Linked DNA regions of Thermogutta terrifontis. The protein of the gene in region 2 interacts with the protein of the main gene of each other region in a pairwise test. Links are inferred from orthologs where the notes say so. Each region holds a gene or a part of one and is shown on either strand. Other genes may lie near its edges.

Evidence for each region.
Region 1: the proteins of THTE_RS12310 (region 2) and THTE_RS08860 interact in binary tests that used the Escherichia coli proteins (3 or more experiments, as listed by UniProt). The link is inferred for Thermogutta terrifontis from one-to-one orthologs.

Annotation. Positions count from the first base shown.
Region 1 is NZ_CP018477.1:2,376,078-2,386,287, forward strand. The notes cover bases 2,560-5,299. They hold THTE_RS08860 (iron-sulfur cluster assembly scaffold protein), read right to left. Parts: upstream 4,270-5,299; coding sequence 3,850-4,269; downstream 2,560-3,849. Other genes in these bases: THTE_RS08855 (aminotransferase class V-fold PLP-dependent enzyme), read right to left, coding at 2,560-3,458; THTE_RS18535 (hypothetical protein), read left to right, coding at 4,337-4,471; uvrB (excinuclease ABC subunit UvrB), read left to right, coding at 4,526-5,299. Also shown: THTE_RS08850 (glycosyltransferase), read left to right, coding at 1-1,043; more of THTE_RS08855, read right to left, coding at 2,193-2,559; more of uvrB, read left to right, coding at 5,300-6,610; THTE_RS08870 (hypothetical protein), read right to left, coding at 6,766-7,017; THTE_RS08875 (RNA polymerase sigma factor), read left to right, coding at 7,249-7,770; THTE_RS08880 (hypothetical protein), read left to right, coding at 7,833-8,708; THTE_RS08885 (metallophosphoesterase family protein), read right to left, coding at 8,931-9,887; THTE_RS08890 (metallophosphoesterase), read right to left, coding at 10,142-10,210. UniProt on the Escherichia coli protein: A scaffold on which IscS assembles Fe-S clusters. Exists as 2 interconverting forms, a structured (S) and disordered (D) form. The D-state is the preferred substrate for IscS.
Region 2 is NZ_CP018477.1:3,312,987-3,323,409, forward strand. The notes cover bases 3,990-6,942. They hold THTE_RS12310 (cysteine desulfurase family protein), read left to right. Parts: upstream 3,990-4,803; coding sequence 4,804-6,081; downstream 6,082-6,942. Other genes in these bases: queA (tRNA preQ1(34) S-adenosylmethionine ribosyltransferase-isomerase QueA), read left to right, coding at 3,990-4,116; THTE_RS12305 (phosphoesterase), read left to right, coding at 4,197-4,847; THTE_RS12315 (serine/threonine-protein kinase), read right to left, coding at 6,153-6,942. Also shown: THTE_RS12280 (HEAT repeat domain-containing protein), read right to left, coding at 1-241; divalent-cation tolerance protein CutA, read right to left, coding at 570-917; THTE_RS12290 (hypothetical protein), read right to left, coding at 1,047-1,448; more of queA, read left to right, coding at 2,995-3,989; more of THTE_RS12315, read right to left, coding at 6,943-7,511; THTE_RS12320 (TlpA family protein disulfide reductase), read left to right, coding at 8,132-8,857; THTE_RS12325 (DUF4914 family protein), read right to left, coding at 9,016-10,423. UniProt on the Escherichia coli protein: Master enzyme that delivers sulfur to a number of partners involved in Fe-S cluster assembly, tRNA modification or cofactor biosynthesis. Catalyzes the removal of elemental sulfur from cysteine to produce alanine.

The DNA.
Region 1 (10,210 bases), 940 kb from region 2 along the record:
GCCAAATTCCCGTTGCGTTTCTGGGAGTGAGAAATCTCGTCGAGTTGGCGGCAGGGATCGCGAAACTTGTGAAACACCTTCGGAGCTTCCGTCCAAGGATTCTCCAGAGTTTTCTTTTTCATGCGAACTTCGTGGGGCGATTGGCTGCCAGAATAGCGGGGGTTCCCACGGTGATCTGCGGTGTTCGGGTAGCAGAGCGGGAGCATCCCTGGCATTTGTGGCTCGATCGATTGACCGCTGCCTGGGTGGACAAATACGTCTGCGTGAGTGAGGCCGTGGCCAGGTTTTCCGCGGAAGTGGGAATGCTCCCTGAGTCAAAATTGATGGTTATTCCCAACGCCGTGGATGTCGCGGCGATCTGTTCTCAGAAACCCGTGGATCTAGGAAAACTATTCCGGCGGGACACCGCCGGCTGTTGCGCTGGGTTGGCCGGTGGAGTGTCTGAACGCGTTAAAGGGGCGGCAGAAGGGGACGCACATACCGGATCGTCTGTTTTTGAAAACGACGAGTTCTATATGGTTGCGGTGGGGCGGTTGGAGCGGCAAAAAGGGTTCGATTGGCTGCTGAAGACACTGGCCCCCCTCTTGCGAGAGTTATCGGGCCTTCGACTTGTCATCGTGGGATCAGGTCCGGAAAAAGAACGGTTGGTATCCATCATCGGCAGAGAGGGAATCGAAAAGGCTGTTCGCCTGGTAGGCTTTCGGGATGATGTTCTGGGAATTCTTCGAAGCTGCGATTTGTTCTTGCTGAGCTCTCTATGGGAAGGAATGCCCAATGCCCTTTTAGAAGCCATGGCGGCCGGCAAACCAGTCGTGTGCGTGGAAGCGGAAGGTGTGCGTGAGGTTCTTGGACCCCTTTGCAAGGATCAACTTGTCCACGACAGGAATCAAGAACAGTTTCGGCGCGCAATCTTGAAGCATTATCATAACCGCCAGTACGGGGCTCTTCTCGGAGGCCGCAATCAGAAACGGGTAGCAGAACACTTCAATTGGTGGCGCGTCGTTAAGCAATATGAAAGCCTGTGGGCGAGCTTCCTACGCTAGATCACAGCGAGAGTTACGTCGGCTTCCAGAACGCGTGACGGCGCAGATCCAGTGTGAGCGACCACTCGATCCGGGGCATCCCTCGGCGGACGGGAAAGAGCCTACCACTACACAAAAAGGACATAATTTTTTATTTCTCTTATCTTTCTCCCCAAATAGCTGGGTAAAGGCTCCCATAGCCATACTTTCTGGGAGGTGATTTCCCTCCTACGCGATGGTTTTCGCTCCGATGCTAACCGGCTGTTCGCATGACACGCGGAAAGTGTGTCACCTTCTCTGTCCCACCTGATGGGATTGACCTGCCCAGATACTGGTTCTTACTTACCACGGTAGGTAGAACACAACGCTCTGAATAGCCTGCGGCTATTCCCCCTCTGTAAGATGGTCAAATACGATGCTATGTAGCTACACGAGATAGGCGGTGATTTCACCGGCTTCCTACCATTGGTTGCCCGGGAAAGTGTTCAAATGGATATTACTACTACGGTATCAGGAGAGACTCCAAAAAAGTGGAACGCCTTCCTAAAAACCTGCTGAACTTACCGTCGCGGACTGGTGCGTTCAACTCGCCTCGGGACGTCTGATCGTTAAGCGTGGCTCCACCGAGCTGCCATACCCCTCTTCGGGAGTGACAGCATTTCTCGGTTCCCGGCAGGTTTGTGTCCGGTCTATCGGCTGGCAACACAAATAGTCCATTTGACTCTTGGAGAGCCCCTGCGCATGATGGAAACGCAGGGTGACAGAAAGGACGTAATTCACGTGTATTTTTGTACACTGCGTTCTGTCCTAAGTGATGAGTATAGCACGTTTGTCCGTCCGAGCTGTCGCCGAGGGGTGGGGCCTTCAGTGTTGGTTCTTGGCCACCGACCAGCACTGAATTCGGTTCGCCACGTGCCGGTTGTGCCCCTTCCCATTGATGACAGGGAAGTCATCGCGAGCGACATGCGAGCCCCAGCCACGTTGTGGATATCGAGGGCTCAGAGGCCTGTCCCATGAGCTGCGGGAAAGCATCCTCGGGACAGGCCTTTTTCTTTCACATTGGGCGAGAAGTGACCAACGTAGGTCACATCGCCAAAAAGACGACGAAGACGACCTACAGCGATCTTTGGATCCGCCGGAACGTCAGAATCAGATGCTGATTGGCCCGCTTCACCGCCTCTCGCTCCGCTTCTTGAAAATACGTTGTGCCCTTTCCAGACCTTCCACCAACTGATCAATCTCGTTTAGTGTGTTGTAGAAATAGAAACTGGCGCGTGCCGTGGCCACGACCCCCAACCGTTTGTGAAGGGGCATCGCGCAGTGATGTCCTGCCCGAACGGCAACACCCACGGAATCCAGCAGCTGGGCCACGTCGTGCGCGTGAATGCCATCGACGACGAAACTGACGATCCCCCCTTTTTTATCAGGCGCCGGTCCGAAGACGCGAACCCGCGGCATTTCGGCAAGGGCGGCATGGAGTTTGACGGTCAGTTGGTTTTCATGGACTGCGATACGCTCCAGGCCGATTCGTTCCAAATAATCAATGGCGGCCGCAAGACCAATTGCTCCCACGATCGGTGGCGTTCCCGCCTCGAAGCGGTACGGGAGATCGCCCGGCACAAAGCCATCGAGCCGGACCTCCCGAATCATGCTCCCACCGCCCATGAAGGGCGGCATCGCTTCCAGAATTTCGCGCTTTCCGTATAGGACCCCAATTCCCGATGGACCGAGCATCTTGTGGCCGCTGAACGCCAGGAAGTCGGCATCCATTTTTTGAACGTCCGTTACCAGGTGCGGGACACTTTGAGCTCCGTCTACAAGAACCTTGGCTCCGACCGAATGTGCCGCCCGAATGATCGATTCCACGGGATTAATCGTACCCAGGACATTGGAGACGACGGTGACGGCAACGATTTTCGTTCGTTCGGTCAAGAGTGTATCCAGGTTGTCCAGAACAAGTTCCCCCTGATCGTTGATGGGGATGAAGCGAACCGTGGCCCCTCGACGTTCAGCAAGCTGAAACCACGGCACGAGGTTGGAGTGGTGTTCCATCTCGGTCACCAGGATCTCATCGCCTGGTCTGATGTTGGCATCTCCCCATGCCCGGGCGACTAAGTTGATGGAGGCGGTTGCGCCAGAGGTAAAAATGATTTCTTCTTCCGACCGTGCGTTAATGAACCGACAGACTCGACGGCGTGCTTCTTCGTAGAGCTCGGTCGTCTCGTCGGCAAGAGTGTGGATACCCCGGTGCACATTCGCATAATGCTTTTCATACATCTCAACGATGGTCTGGATAACCTGCCGGGGCCGTTGCGTCGTGGCAGCATTGTCAAAGTAGACCAGCGGACGCCCTGGATGCACTTCTCGCTGAAGAATGGGAAAGTCCTGGCGATACACCAGTGGATCAAAGGAAACAGCCGGTTCGGAAATCGTCATCTTTGGCCTCGCTTAGCTGGTATGCCCTCAATGAGCTGAAGCCGGTAGAAAGCGGTGGTTTCTTGGCCAATGTGCGTTTGGACAGTGCCTAGCGTGCCCAAACCTGGCGGTATCCGGAAGCTGACTCTTCTACCGGGCAAGTGTCGCGACTCACGTTCGAGAGGTACGTCGTTTAATTGTAGCGGCCAGAGAAGCACAGACTAACCCGCCAGAGTATTTCCAGCATGGGCTGAAAAGTTCGTCGGTTGTTCCTGGCTTCTTCCGCATCAGGATCGAAAACCGAGTGAAGGTGCCCGGAAGGTTCACCCGTTTGAGAGTGACAAACCCCGGAGAGTCGATGACCTTTCAGCTCTTCCGGCCTGATTCACCGGTGCCCAGAACTTTCAATTGGTTATTGAGTTGGTAGGGGCTGGGGAGTTCCATTCGAATGGGCCTCGGCACACGGAGAGTAAATGGCGGCCTGGAGAACTCGCCACGGGAGGAGCGCGCATTTCTGGCGATTCGGGGTCAGCCGGGGACCAAAGTAACGAAGCATGTCCTCTGCGCTGAACTTTTTTACGTCCTCCACCGTCTTCCCGTCAAACAGTTCCGTGAGCATCGAGGCCGCCGCCTGACTGATGCAGCAACCTTCGCCGTCGAAATAGATGTCCTCGATCTTTCCTCCATTGACAATTCGTAACTCCATTCGAACCACATCTCCGCAAAGCGGATTGCGGTCTTCATGGCAATGCGTACAGCCCGGGCATTTCCCTCTATGGTAGGGGCATTCGTAGTGTTCGAGAATGCGTTCCTGGTAGATATCGTCGTCCATAGCGCACGTGGGCAAGTTTGAATATAAGGGACTTCGTCATCTACCCCATTTTAGGTGGTTCCATGCCATGGGGCAATCGAACACCTCCGTCACCATCGTCTCGCGGTACAATGAAAGAAAGAAGGCCGCCGCGCCGCCGATCGCCACCGCACCAGGACTCCCGATGGAGTATGAACGACCGCGAGAGCTGCGATTCGGTTGATTGCCAGCCCAAAGCCTGTGCCCACATTTTGTATGTACGGGGTGGGAGCCAACGATGTTCCAACTCGTAAGCCCCTTTAAACCGGCGGGAGACCAACCCAAGGCCATTGCTGCCCTCTGCGAAGGTTTGCGGAAGGGGAAGCGGGCTCAGGTGCTCATGGGTGTCACTGGTTCGGGAAAGACATTCACGATGGCGAACGTCATTCAGTTCGCGCAGCGACCGACCCTGGTGATGTCCCACAACAAAACCCTCGCCGCACAGCTCTACGCCGAATTCAAGGAGTTCTTTCCCTACAATGCGGTCCACTATTTCGTAAGCTACTACGACTACTACCAGCCGGAGGCCTACATTCCTCAGCGGGACATTTACATCGAGAAGGATGCCTCCATCAACGAAGAAATTGATCGCCTCCGGCTGGCGGCTACGAGTGCGCTGATGACACGCCGGGACGTCATCATTGTTGCCAGCGTCTCCTGTATTTACGGCTTGGGATCACCCGAGGACTACCGCAACATGATGGTCAGCGTGCAGCGCGGCCAGATCGTCGACCGTGACCAGCTTCTCATGAAGTTGATCAACATCCAATATGAACGCAACGATTTTGAGTTCCAGCCGGGGCGATTCCGGGTCCGCGGGGATTGCGTGGAGGTCTTTCCCAGCTACGAGCAGTTTGCCTATCGAATTGAATTGTGGGGGGATGAAGTGGAGCAGATTGCGTCCATCCATCCCCTGACGGGACAGGTGCTACAAAAGCACGATCAGGTGTTCATCTACCCGGCGAAGCACTTTGTCCTCCCGGAGTCGCGCATCCAGGCGGCGATCCAGAGTATTCGAGAGGAGCTGGAGCAGCGGGTTGCTGAACTGAAAAGCCAGGGAAAGCTCCTCGAGGCTCAGCGGCTCAGCGCCCGGACCCGGTACGACCTGGAGTTATTGCAGGAAGTGGGGTACTGTCCCGGGATCGAAAATTACAGTCGCCATCTGGCCGGTCGGCCACCAGGGAGTCCCCCGGAGACCCTCTTTAGCTTTTTCCCGGATGATTTTCTCCTGTTTGTGGATGAGTCCCACGTGACAGTGCCGCAAATCCGTGGCATGTATGGGGGGGACTATAGCCGAAAACTGACGCTCGTTGAGCACGGTTTCCGGCTTCCCAGCGCCCTTGACAACAGGCCGCTCAAGTTCGAGGAGTGGGAGCAGAAAATCAATCAGGTGATCTTCGTTTCCGCAACACCCGGGCCGTATGAAATTGAGCAGGCGGGGGGAGAGGTGGTGGAACAGGTGATCCGTCCCACGGGATTGCTTGACCCCGAGGTGGAGATCGTTCCAGCGAAAAATCAGATTCCACACCTCATTACCCAGGTGCGTGAGCGGGCGGCTCAGGGAGAACGTTGCCTGGTGACGACACTCACCAAACGTCTCGCGGAAGACCTGGCGGATTATCTGACCAAACAGAATATCAGATGCAAGTGGCTCCACAGCGAACTCGACGCCTTTGAGCGGGTGGAACTTTTGCGAGATCTCCGAAAGGGGGAGTTTGACGTGCTTGTAGGGGTCAACCTTTTGCGAGAGGGGCTTGACCTCCCAGAGGTCTCCCTGGTGGCAATTCTGGATGCCGATAAGGAGGGATTTCTCCGCAGTGAGACCTCGCTCATTCAGACCATCGGCCGCTGTGCCCGCAATGTCAATGCAAAGGTTATTCTCTACGCAGACCGAATTACCGACTCCATGCAGAGGGCGGTGGAGGAAACGCGGCGGCGTCGAAAGCTCCAGGAAGAGTACAACAAAGCCCATGGAATTACCCCGGAAACGGTTCGCAAGAATCTTCGCGCTGGCATCGAAGCGGAAGCCGCGGCTCACGCTCGTGCTAACGCAATGGTGGGACGCACGAACGAGATAGAGTACGTAACCGAGGAATACATTGCCGAACTTGAAGCCGAAATGATGGCAGCGGCGGAAGCCCTGGAGTTTGAACGAGCGGCGGCCATTCGCGACCGGATTCAACTCCTGCGAAAACAGATTGGCAAGCCGCTGGATGAAGTGAAATTGATCGCCGTTAAGCGGGGGCGGCGGGGCCCGCGACGAAACACAATTCATCCCTCACCGGGGATCAATATTACTGGATCCCGTCGTCGAAAACGGTAAATAATGCGTCCTCACCTGGTGCGCTTTTGATAAAGAGAACACCCCTGCGAGTTTCAGGCTGCAGGGGTGTTTGTAGTGCTTTCTGATTGCAAGCGGGTTTCGCAGGTTCCCAGTTATGAGGACCTGGAACTCATCCCATACCCGTGAACAACGGCTTACTGTTGCGCGCCACTTCCCTGGCTGCTGGATTCACCGCCGCTCGGGGCCTGCTCGCCCGCGGGTGCCTGCTGTTCGGCGGGCTTCTGTTCAGTACCACCTGCCTGTTCCGTGGAAGTGGCAGCAGGTTGTTGTGCTGGCGCAGGTGCTGCCTCCTTCTTTTGGCAGCCGACGAACAGACCGCTAAGACCCAACACCACAAGCAACACAGCCAAACGCTTCATGAAGTAAACCCTTTCGTTAAAAGACACCTAACCCTCCTGACCTGCCCGGCGCCATTCGCCGGGCGTATATCCGTATGGATGCGTGTCGGGCCAGATTTATTCCCACCGATTTTGGGACCGTTTTGCAGTGAAATGGGCACCGGCGGCAAAAAACAAAAAAGCGATTGACGCCGCCGGTTTTCCTCTGATGGCTCAAAGAGGATAATACAGCAAGGAATAATGGCGAGATTGGGCGCATCATTTGTAAGGACGAGTGTCATGGGCGAGGGTTCGGTGCCGCCTTTGATCGAGCAACTCGTGAAGCGGTATGCGCAGGACGTGTACCGGTACGCATACCGACTGACGGGCTCAGCGGCGGACGCCGAGGACCTGACGCAGGAGACTTTTTTGGCTGCGGTTAAGAACATCCATCAGCTCGCAAACCCGGAGTCGGCCAGGTCCTGGTTATTCACGATTGCTCGAAACCAGTTCCTGGTCAGGCACCGCCGAGGCCGAGGAACAGTAGTGCGCCCGCTCGGTGACCAGGCAGAAGAAATCATGGTATTGGAATCTGGCGACAGTGACGAGGTCGATGGCGAGTTAATTCAAAATGCACTGAATGCGCTTTCTGATGAACAACGGGTCATTTTGCTGATGTTTTATTTCGAGGAGGCTTCATACCGAGAAATTGCCGAACAACTGGGAATCCCTATCGGAACTGTCATGAGTCGCCTATCCCGGGCAAAGGAAGCGCTTCGGAAAAAAGTGCTCGCAGCGACTCGACAGGATAGTGATCTGTGAAGGCTGACTCGAACTGGCAGGAATAGTATCAGAAAGAATTTCCAGAGCGGTCATCAAACTCGATGGATTGGGACCCGAAAGATATCCCCGACTGGCAACTGCTGGAATGTTTGCGACCGCACGAGGGATCGCCCAAAGATCCCTTTATGGAGGAATTGCAGAGGCGGATCGCAGCGCATCCCGAGTTGGCGTCGGTCTGGCGGGAATTGCAGCAACAGGATGTTGAGCTCGCTCGCCTCCTACAAACGGTCCCCCCCCGGCTGGGCTTAGAAGAGCGGATTATCTCGCGGCTGGGAACCGAGCTGCGAATTGCGACTCCCTCGGGAAGCGACGACGCCACAACTCCGGATAACGTACAACCAGGATGGGTGGGTGATGGAGCGCGCGCACTTGCTGGAGATCAGTTGCACGCGAAGCGGCAAATTTCACGTCGTGTATGGATCGCCGCGGGCGTTTCCGCAATTTGCGCCAGCGTGCTCGGAGGTGTCGGCCTCTGGCTATGGCGCAGGCGAAGGCGGACTGGACCACCTTCACCCGTAGAAATCGCAAACGAAGTAGCACGAATTTTCGAGCAAACGCTCGACGAGTTCGGTACCGGTCAGCCCGTCAGTTCACATCCGCCACCGGCTCATGCCCGTTTCAGTCGGGAAATTCGTTTGTATTTAGGCAGCACGATCACCTGGCGGCAGGCTACCGTTGCGTCGAACCGCGCGGTCGTCTTTGACATCACGCAGCCCAGCGGGGAACGTGGTTCGCTCTTCGTTCTCACTCTGAATCTGCCCGATTTTCCCAGTTTTCCTCCGTACTTCCCGCAACTGCAAACCAGCCGCACAAGCCTCGGCTGGTGGCGGGAGTCAGACATCGCCTATCTGCTGGCGGTTCTGGGAGGGCCGCGGGTTTACCAGCGGTTCCTGAAACCACCCAGTCCCATCACCTGAGTGTCGGTTCCCTGTGGCCCAATGTCGCGATGACATAAGGAATGGTGTTCTCATCCGGGAACACTCAGGCGTGCGAAAACTTTACGGGGGTAATCCCTAACAGGTTACACGCCTGCTGTTCTGGTCGCTGAATTAAGAAGCGCGGCCCACCGCCCTAGTCGCAAAGCGTCAAAGAGGCCCTTTCATCCCGAAGGCCCATCAAACGTTATGTGACCACAGCGGTCATGTTTGAGCGGCTTGCCAACCGTACGTCACGTATTGGTACTTCACGGAACCGTCAGGACTGAGATCGAAGACGCCATACCCTTCGGGGAACCCTTTGTTAGCGCCCTTCCACCATCGACCGGAAACAGCGCCATCACAGACGTACTTGACACCCCGGTACTCGACCTCGTCAACCATATGAATATGCCCGGAAATCGCCAAACGTACATTGTGCTGGGAAAGCAGCAGGGATAATTTCTGGGCGCCTGTGCAGAGGCTGCCCGCCCCGATGCGGAACTGAGAGTCCTGTACCGCATCTGGCAGGACAGTTACTGTCACAAACGGAATATGGCTCACGATAATGCCGGGCATGCCGGCCGGTTTTTTCTGAAGTTGCTCCTCCAACCATTCCCATTGTTCCGGGTCGAGGCCTCCTTCATAAAGAAGTTTCTCCGACGGTTGGACGCTATCGAGGAGGAAGAATCGCCAGCCTTTGTGGTCGAACGTGTAATAGGTTTTCTCGTAGCCGAATACCTCACAGAACATCTTTTTTCCGTACCCAGGGGTCTCCGGTGTTACCCCGTGCTTTTTGCCCCAGCCGAACACATCGTGATTACCAATACAGTGGTGTACCGGCAGGCTTGTGTTGTCCTGAAGCACCCGCGTGAACAGCTTAAAAAGGAGCGTTGTCCGCTGGACGTCCTGCTCCAGCGCATCCATCACCAGATCGCCTCCGGTGAGGATAAAGTCGGGGGCCGGATTTAATTGCGCGACGTGTTTTAAACAAGCCGCCATGCCCTCAGCGGCTTTCAATTCGGGCTGCACATGGATGTCAGTCAAATGAACGAATCGAAACGTCCCTGCTTTTGCCCCCTCTTCAGCCGATGCCCTCCTGGTAAGAGACTTCCCAGTCAGGAGAGCCCCGAAAGCAGCACCCAGCCCCCGCAACAAATCACGACGTGAAATGGAAACCATGATCGTGGAACCTCCAAAACGCTGTGAAGTGATATCCTCCTCGAGCTGAATTATTCCCTCTTGCCGGACCGTTCCGGCGTTGAACCGGTTGAATTTTAGGCGGATTCCGGGAATCGAAAAGGCCGGAAAGCGGAATTAAAGAAAAGCTAACACAGGTGGAGCGGACCGCTCACAAGGTATGGTCCCGACCGTCGGATCTCACGGGCATCAGAGAGCCGGGTTCATCACTGGCGTCATGCCCCGGGCCTGGACCATCACGCCAGGAGTTTGACCCGTGACAAAACTTCCTCATGGGTCCATGGTTCCTGGCGGTCAAGTGGCAG
Region 2 (10,423 bases):
TGTCACGGGGATCACCAAGAGCTGTGAGAAGCACGGGTACCGCGTCTTGCCCCAGGGATTTCAGCGCCGCAACCGCCTGGAGTTTGCTGGCTTCGTCTCCCTCCGTGAGCATTCGTCGGCACTCCTCAAGGGAAGGCCGCGCCTGTCCAGCGGGTGCCGGTGAGGGCGATTCCTCGGCCCCGGCTACCGTGGTGGTATCGGCAAATCCCCACAAACTCAGCGCCAGGATGGCCGCCAACACTGATCGCCACGACCATAAACGGGTATCACATACATTTCTCATCAATGGATTGGGCCAAGGAGGAGAAATTCTAACACCATGCGCACCCAGACGAGCCGAAATTCTCATAACCAGCCTTTCATAAAGAGTTGAGCGAGCCTGTACTACCTCCACCTTTTTTCCGGCGGAGCAAATCCTCCGCACTCGGCCGGTGGGCTGTGCTCATTATTTCCCAGGACCCGCGTGATGCCAAGCGCCAAAAGGCAAATTTCGCAAATTACCTGCGATGGCCCTTTTACCCGCATACGGTTACAAGCCAGAAAGCCCACAACGGGAAAGATATGCAGATTTAGGGTGCAGGGCTCGCATCCCCAAGCGCCGCACTCAACCACTTCAGGTAATCCGCGCTTCCCAGTGAAATGGGCACCGCGATGATTTCTGGCACCTGATAAGGATGCATCTGGCGGATGCGTTGCTCAAGTTGAGCATAGCGAGATGCCGCGGTCTTTATCAAACACAGCCATTCATCGGCCGATTCCACTTTACCCTGCCATTGGTACACGCTGTGGATCGGACCGGCAATTTGGACACAGCCTGCCAGCGCCTCCTCCACGAGAGTCTGGGCCACTCGCGCGGCTGACTCACGATCGGGAAACGTTACAAAGACCTGGAGAAAAGAGCTTAGCTGCTCCGTCATGGACTAAGCACCCCCCATCGCAGAAAACGCTGTTGGTCCTTTTCCCCTCCTCCCGTAACTCGGCAAGGCGACTTGCGGCATCCCGCGAAAGAGAGAATCAACCAATACAGGTCACGATTGCGCTGTCTCTTAGGAAGGACTCTGGGTATCGCTCGGGGCGCCACCCTGCCCAGAGGGCTGCGCATGCGTTTTGTCCCGGGCCTGTCGCGCTACCTCCAAAGCCGACGGCTTGTACTCCACGTGCTGAGGGCCCTCTTTGGGGACCGAAGCCGGAGAAGCCGCCCCTTCGGGCGTTTTGGAAGCAGGCGGATCAACCACCCGCAAGTCATCCAGGTCAATATCGTACCAACCGCGATCGGCACCAGAATCGAACTGGACAAGCGCCCGCCCATTCCAGTTGATTGTGATAACCCGGCCGATTTTCCCTTTGAATCGAGCAAGTTCCGGGCGCGGGCTATTCACGGTGACGTACTGGTCCGTGTATTCCAGTCGCAAGTTCTGGATGCGGTCGTAGTCCATATCGGCCGCCATGTTCACCTCTCACTTCATGCAGGGATCGGTCACCTCGGAGCCGGCCAACGGACCCCACAATGGGGGTCTCCTCTACCGGACCGTCTTCGCTTACCTCAATTGGACTTCACCGGTGAACGGAAACGGGCGGCGTCTTCCGCGGCTTTCCACCGAAGGTAGGCGTCAAGGAATCCCTGAATTTCACCATCCATGACCGCCTGGAAGCTGGTTTCGGTATGACCCGTGCGGGCATCCTTGATCCGCTGTTCCGGATGCTGGAAGTAACTGCGGATTTGCGAACCGAACCCCACTTTGGGAGCCGCCTCGTATTTGGCCGCCATCTCGGCTTCACGCTTTTCTTCTTCCAGACGCGCCAGTTTTGCGCGAAGCATCTTCATCGCCATGGCGCGATTCTGGTGCTGACTCCGCTCACTCTGGCAGGCCACGACTATGCCTGTGGGGATGTGCGTAATCCGTACCGCGCTGGACGTTTTATTGACGTGTTGTCCGCCGGGACCGCTTGCCCGGAACACATCCTCCTCGATGTCCTCTTCCCGAATTTCGATTTCCGTATCGTTTTTCACTTCGGGTGTGACGTCCACCGCAGCGAAGCTCGTTTGTCGTTTGCCTTCCGCGTTGAAGGGGCTGATCCGCACAAGACGGTGAATGCCCGTCTCGCCTTTGAGATACCCATAGGCCATCGGTCCGCGGATCGCGATGGTGGCACTGTTGATACCGGCTACGTCGTTATCCACGCGATCCAGCAATTCCACTTCGTAGCCGTTGGCTTCCGCCCAGTTGATATACATCCGCAAGAGCATTTCTGCCCAATCATGGGCATCGGTTCCACCATCCCGGGCATTGATGCTCACGATGGCATTGCACGAGTCGTGAGGCCCATTGAGCAGGGACTTGACTTCCAGCTCATTTACCAGCTTTTCCAAACGCTGGAGCGCCTCAGGCAACTCCGCGGCGATTTCCGGAGATTCTTCGCCCAGTTCGATCATGGCGTCCACGTCCTCAAGCTCCTTGAGCGCCTGATCCATCGGCTTGAGGACCGCGCGGAGTTCCTTCAGCTCGGAAACCAGGGCCTGGGATTTCTCGGGATCCGCCCAGAAGGAGGGCTGGCTCATCGCCTGTTCGATCTCAGTCTCCCTAGCTTTGCGATGAGCGTAGTCAAAGGGAGTCCCGAAGCTGCAGCAAACGTTCCCGAATAGCCTCTGCACGATTGACAAGTTCTCGTTCCATCGGCGATCTCCGCAGATCTTCTCCAAAAACGGGATGGATGAAGATTGTTAATCAAATTCTTCGCTGCAAAGTTTGCGCCACCGAAAGGACCGCGATAACTGACTGCCGTCCTTTGAAATTGTAGGCACACCGGAGCAACACGAGAACCTTTTCTCTGACCCTGTCTCTTGCCGCGCCCCCCCACCTCTGACAATTGCAGAGCGATTGCCGTCCGGTCGCGCGAATTTGGCAAGCGGCCAGGTCGATTATTTCAAGTTTAACATGCCTGACAAGATTGGTACACTCGGCCTTTCGGAACCTCTACAATCATGGAGAACCAATGGTGAACCGAACTCGCGGGCTGCTCGTGGGAGCCCCAGTGGCCACTCAGATTGCCACAATCCAAGGGGATTCGATGATTGACATTAACGAGTACGATTATGAGCTGCCGAAACACCTGATTGCCCAGCGGCCTCTGCCGAACCGGGCCGACGCTCGGCTTATGGTCGTGGATCGGCGGTCGCAGACCATCGAGCACCGCCACGTGCGGGATCTGCCCGAGATCCTCCAGCCGGGCGACATCCTAGTCTTAAACAACACTCGGGTGGTTCCGGCACGGCTGGTGGGTTACCGGACCGAGACCCGCGGTCGCTGGGAAGGCCTATTCGTGGAGGCCGATCCCAGTGGCGTCTGGCAGGTGATTGGGAAAACCCGCGGTAAGCTCCGGCCGGGTGAGACCATCACGCTTGTCAATCGGGAAGGGCGGGACGATATCAAGCTCTTTGTTATCGGCAAGATTGCAGACGGGGGCTGGCTGGTCAGTCCCGATACCAGTGAGGACACCTGGCAGACCCTGGAACGCCTCGGTCGGGTGCCGCTTCCCCCCTACATTCGCGGGGGCCAGATGATGGAAGAAGACCGAACCCGCTACCAAACGGTCTACGCCCAGGTCCCCGGATCCGTAGCCGCTCCCACAGCCGGGCTCCATTTCACCCCGCAACTTTTGAACAGCCTTCGCACACAGGGGGTCAAGATCGTTTTCGTGACCCTCCATGTGGGGTTGGGAACCTTCGTCCCGATCAAAACCTCGCAAATCGAAGAACATAAAATGCACTCCGAATGGGGTGAGATCGCTCCGGAGGTGGCGGAGGAAATCAACGCTGCCCGTAAGGAAGGGGGCCGGGTGGTGGCTGTGGGCACGACGGTGACGCGACTTCTGGAAACGGCTGCCGCCAGTGGTGAACTGAAGCCATTTGCCGGGCGAACCGACCTCTACATCCGCCCGCCGTATCAGTTCAAAATTGTGGACGCCCTGATGACCAACTTTCATCTTCCTAAAACCACCCTGCTGGTTTTGGTACGGACCTTTGGAGGAGATGAGTTAATTAAGCGTGCCTATGACGAAGCAATTCGAGAGGAGTATCGGTTTTACAGCTACGGCGACGCCATGCTGATCCTGTAGAATTCTCGTTCAGCGAGAGAATAGGGTGCGGTTTTCGATAATCCATCGCTTTCATCAGGAAGAAAGTGAGGTTTCCCAGTATGCCGCGGGATCCGATGGATGAAGAAGTTCTCGTCATTCCCACTAGCTACTTTCACGAGTTAGGGTATTTCCAGGGCTTCACCAATCGCGTGGAACGTTATGTTCCCCGCATCTTTTCACCGGAAAAGACATCCTTCCGGGCCCGCCGGTTGGTGGAGCCGGATCCGTCCTTCAAGCAGATCATCCCGTATGCCATCCTTGCCTGGCGAAACGGTGCAGGATGGGAAGTTTTTCACTACACCCGGGGAAGCGGCCAGGGAGAAAGCCGCTTGCGGCGAAAGCGAAGCATAGGGATTGGGGGCCATATTGCTCGCGAGGATGCAGCGAATGGCACGGATGCATTTCACCATGCGTTGCTGCGAGAAATCAACGAAGAGGTGATCATCGGCTCGCCCTATATCCTGGAGTGCGTCGGACTCATCAACGACGACCAGACCGAGGTCGGAAGGGTGCATCTCGGCGTGGTCTATCGGCTGTCGCTGGAAGAACCGGTGGTAACTCCGCGTGAAGTCGATGTGGTGGGGCACGGATTTGCCCCTCCCCAGCAACTCGCGAACAATTGGACAGAGTTCGAAACGTGGTCCCAAATCGCGTTGGAGGGTGTTTTTGGAGTGGTCCCTCCCGGGCAAGCAGATCAGCGCACAGCGTGAGTCGCGCTTAATGGTGCAAACGCCCATCTATCTTGACAACCATGCCACGACCCGGTGCGATCCCCGGGTGCGGGATGTGATGCTGCCATATTTCTGTGAAGAATTTGGGAACGCCGCTTCCATCACCCATGTGTTTGGAGAAAGGGCTAAAGACGCGGTCGAGAAAGCAAGGGAAACAATTGCAGCAGCGGTGGATGCTGATCCCCGGGAAGTGATTTTCACAAGTGGGGCCACCGAAAGTAACAATCTCGCCATTTTAGGAGTCGGTCGCTGTCTTCCGCCTGGGTCTCACCTGGTCGCCTCCTCAATCGAGCACCCCTCTGTTCTGGAACCTTTGCAGAAGCTGAGCGAGGAAGGCCATACCGTCACCCTGGTCCGCCCGGTCCAAAACGGTGATCCTCAGGCGGGGCGGGTCTTGGCCGAATCTGTGGAAGAGGCTTTGAAGCCGAATACGCGGCTGGTTTCAATTATGGCGGCCAACAACGAGATAGGCTCAGTCCAGCCGATTCGAGAAATCGCCGCTCTCTGTCGAGAGCGCGGCATTATTTTCCATGTGGACGCCGTGCAGGCTCTTGGCAAAGTACCCCTCCGCGACGAACTTCGCGAGGTGGACCTGATCAGCCTTTCGGCCCATAAAGTTTATGGCCCCAAAGGCGTTGGGGCCCTCATCGTCCGGCGACGCCAGGCTGGGTTCAAAATTCAGCCCCTCATCTACGGTGGAGGACACGAACGAGGCCTGCGTAGCGGCACGCTCAACGTTCCCGGGATTGTCGGATTTGCCCATGCTGTGGCCCTTGCCCTGGCGGATCTGGAAAATGAAATGGTGCGATTGCAGCAACTCCGCAATCTGCTGTTCCATTTGCTCAAGGAACAACTGGGAGAGCGGGTGCAACTGAATGGGCCGGATCTATCCCGACCGGATTGGCGACTCCCGGGCAATCTCAACGTCCGCTTCCCCGGAATCGAGGGCGAGACGCTGCTCCTCCACGTTCCGGAGCTGGCTTTGAGCTCGGGATCGGCCTGCAGCTCGGCGGATCCCCGACCCAGCCATGTTTTGCTGGCTCTGGGGCTGAGTGAAACGGAGGCTCGGGCGAGTATCCGCGTGGGAATCGGGCGTTTCAACACGGAGGAAGAAATTCGGTACGCGGCCGACGTTTTGTGTAGCGCCGTCCGTCAGCTTGTCGATCTTCAATCGGCCCTCGAGGGTTGGTCGAGAGGTCCTGGAGAACGTTAAACAGATAACCCTGTCAACGCTCGGGCCGTTGTTCTCACCCCACCCGCATACCGAACCAAGGGCGGTCGTCGTTAATGGGCGAGCCACTTCCACAGGAGAAAGACCGTCACAACAAGGCCCAGCGGAATCAGAAGGAAAAAGATAAGTGGGGCCAGCAGACTTTGCCCGCTCGGCGTCGATCGGCCTTCGGGTTCCGCCGGAATGCCGATAGGGTCGTCGGTGCGGGCGGTGGTCTGGCTTACCCCGGTGGACTGGTTGTCCATGGCCACCTGAAGGAGCATGTTGGAAAAACTCGGTTTTGTATCGGGAAGCGGGATTGGCGGCGCAGTCAGCGGCTTCGCCACATAAAGTCGATGCCTGTTCCCTGATTTCGAGCGGATGAAGCACGTCTCGTCGATAGGACAGGGGGTGATAACCCAAGGAGCCAGTCGCCGCACGACCTCTGCCGCGGTCGGTATACGCTCCTTGGGATCCTTGGCCATCATTTCGGCCATCACATCGACAAAGGCTGCATCCAGTTCGGGGTTCAGTCGGCGGGGATCGAGCGGACGCAGCTCGCAGTGCGCCCGCACTTTATCGGCCGTGGTTCCGCCGGGAAACGGGACTTTGCCTGTAACCGCGTAATACAGGGTGCAACCGAGAGAGTAAATATCCCACGCCGGTGTTGGTTTATGCGGTTCGCGAATGTGGTCCGGGGAGAGATAGTCCACGGTACCCACGATCCGTCCATAGCGGGGATCGTTGACCGCCTCCTGGCCGAGCGGACCAGCAAGCCCGAGATCCAGCAATTTGGCGGTTCCATCGTTGGTGACCAGGATGTTGCCCGGTTTGACATCCCGGTGAATCAGCCCCTGCTCGTGAGCGTGCTGGAGGGCTGAAGCGACCTGAGAGATGATCGAGGCCGCGGCATGCATCCGCATGGGTCCGCGCTGGCGGATAAGTTTTCGCATATCGACGCCGGGGACGTATTCGGTCACGAGGTACACGACGCTCCCATCCATCCCGGCATCGTAAGCCCGTACCAGATTGGGGTGATCCAGTTTGGCCTGCGCCCGAATTTCCCGAAGAAAATTCTGCACTGCCTCGGGATTAGACTTGTGTCGGGGGAGGACCTTGACCGCCACAACCCGCCCGAGGATCATATGTTCCCCTTTAAAAACCTGCCCCATGCCCCCGCGACCGATGGAATCGATAATTCGGTAAGGACCGAGGGTGAACTTCGTGCGGCCCTCGAGGAGCTGTTTGGCCTGCCAGGCATTGATGTAACCGAGTTCGACGAGCGTTTGCGCGAGCCGCTCCTCCAACGGAACGTCGATGGAGAATCCCGCTTTGGCACGGAGCGTTTGCCAGGCCTCTTCAAGCTGTTCCCGTGTTACCAGGCCGCTGGCCAGGGCACAATGCTCGAAGCTTGTGCTGCCGGGAACAGTCATACGTCCAGTCCATCTCTTGGCAGTTGTCACCCGATGCGACGCTCAAAGTGGTCGAGACTCGCCAACTGGGCTAAGGACCTCCGTACAACCAGCGTTTCTTCGCGTTACGCCCGCCGAACGCGGCCAACAACGTCTTCCTCCAGTAAAACCTAGCACCACGTGGGCCGATCTAAAGTCCATGGATGCTGTGTGGAGGTGCCTGCTCACTTGAAAATTATAATGCTCTTCAGCAACGGTGTCGCCGATATGACATCGAAGTGACGGCGCATTTCAGCAGAAAGGCAAAGTTCCCTTGCAGGGCCCAGCATCCGTTCACGGCTGTTCCGCGCCCGAATTCAGCGAAGCTTCGCTAATTGGGGTCTCGTAGAGAAGCTTGTTAGTCGTCTGCTTTTGTAAAGAGGAACACGCCTGTCCCGGCCCCGCTTTCCGAACCTCCATGATCATGCCCGCCCGGCAGACACCACCGCCCTGCTTCGCGGAGTATCCGTAACTCAACTGACATGCGTGATGCCGTCAACCCGCCTATCTCGGGTGCGGCGCAAGGTCGTTTCTAGGAGTAGTTTGCCGGTAAAATAGGCAGAGGGTGATTTTGCCGTTTGTTCGGACTTTGAGGGACGAACATGGTATCGCCGAACCACGAGAATCAGCAATCGCTGGGTAACCCCCGGCAGACCGAGGGACCTCCACCGTCACGGACGCTGGCTGTGGCCAGGGTCATGGGGAAGGGCTTTCAGATCGTGGCGATGCTGTGCCTGCTGGGGCTCTTCACGCTGGTGGTCATCAAATACTCACCCTTCAGTCCCGAGAAGGTCCCGGTGGGTGAAAATCACCCAGCGGTCGGCCGCGCCCTGACGACGCTCGCCCTGACTCCGCTGACCGGCAGCAGCACGGCCATCACGTCTGCCGATCTTTCAGGACGGGTGACGCTGATTAATTTCTGGGGAACATGGTGCCCACCCTGTCGCCGGGAATTTCCTCACATGAAAGCCCTTTTCGAGGAGTTCAAGGATCATCCGGCGTTTCTTTTCCTTTCCGTGTCCTGCGCGGGAGATCGCCAGGAAAATCAAGAAAATATCGATGAACTCCGCCGGAGCACACTTGCCTTCTTGAATTCTTCGGATGCAGAATTTCCCACTTACGCTGATCCCACCTTCCAGACTCGGAGTGAGATCGACCGAATCGCAGGTTTTCAGGGGTATCCCACGACAATTCTCGTCGATGGGAGCAGAACAATCCGGGCGATGTGGGTCGGTTACTGGCCGGGAATTGAAAAAGAAATTGAGCGCATGATCAAAAAGCTGCTCGCCGAATCACAAAACTCTCAGCCCGACGTTTCAAACCGCTAGTGCTCCCCAAACCTGGGGGCGGGTCAATTTGCGTCGGACGTCGGCTTTCCCCAAGCGCCCGCCCGCAAGCGGCGGACGTTTCCTGAAGATGCAGGAAACGCAGTCGCCTTTTCGACTTTATCAGCCGCCGAGCTTTCCTGGGGACGGCTTACCCCCAATTAGGAAACGTAGGGATTGAAGGGAATCAGTGACTCGAAACTGCTCAGCGGGGCACGCTCCAAACATGCCCGAATTATCCGTCGGCCGAGGGGATCCAGCCCCGGCATCGACACCAATTCCTCCAGATGCTTATGGAAGAACCGATAAAGAATCTCCGCACCCTTGTCGTAGGTCTCCGGTCCTACTTCCGGCTGAGAGTCCACTTCCAGGAACCAACTGGGAATCTGAGTGCCTTCGATTTGCATGAAGGAGAGAGCATATCCTAGCAGGGGACACCGGGCCGGTTTAAGCTGTTCAGGCCGAAATCGGGCGCCACCACGTCGCGCCAGATATTCCCGCATGAGCCACTCCGGCATAAAGCCAACTTCCCAGCATCCGATATGCTGATTGGGCACGAGGACAAATCGCGTATCCGGCGTCTCCAGAATTTGCCTGAGCAGGAGGTTGGCCTGATCAACTTTACACCCCGTCGCAAAAGGCCAGTATGATCCCACACCTTCGCTCTGGAGCGAATCACTGTCCACGATACTGGGATTGGAATGTCCTCGGGGCGCCACCAATCGCCACAACCATGCCAACGCCGGCGGCAGGACGTGCATCATTCCCAAAATGCCGTAGGTGGGATTTTCTCGCGTGCAGGGCGGCGTGCGGACTCCAAAACTCCGCACATCCACGGACACCGGCTCATTAATCACATTCGGAACCAGCCGCCGTGGCAAAATCACACGCGGGTTCGGACACGGTTTTCCGGGAGCATCTTCGATGTGTTCCCAAATCAGACACGTCGCGCGGGGCACCGCATGAATATTGAGGAAAATGATGGGCTCCTTCGCCATCGTGCAAATTCGTTCAAGATAGGGATCCGTTCCATATTCCTTGATGTGGTCCACCCGCACGAACCACGCCGTTTCCGCATCGGAGACCACCAGTTTTCTACCCTTGGAGTTTTGAAAACCCGGGTGACACAGGGCCATGTCATCGGTAACAGGAAACAAAGTGCAGCCCTGAACCAGGGAGATGTAGCGTTTTTGACCTGTGATAATGTTTCTTCCCAAGAGAAGCCGGCCGTCGGGTTCCCGATGCGGATATTCGAGCATTTCACTCTTTCCACCACCGCTGGCCCCTTCATGCATGATGGTCATGATGTTGTCGTAAGGCGTCATGACCTGAACGGTGGAACCATGCAGCGTCACCCAACCCTGCTCCTCTCCCAGGGAAAGAAGCACACCGTAAACGCCCTTCTTGGCGCTGGGTCCCGGATAGAGATTGAGCGAAAAGACCTCATACACCGGAGGACCACGGTGGTGAATGACCACCTGTTTGCCGTCGCAAAGAGTGTGTCGGAACGGGGGTGCAACAAACACCACGGCCTCCGGAGAAAACTCTTCCGGAAGTTCAACTGCCGGG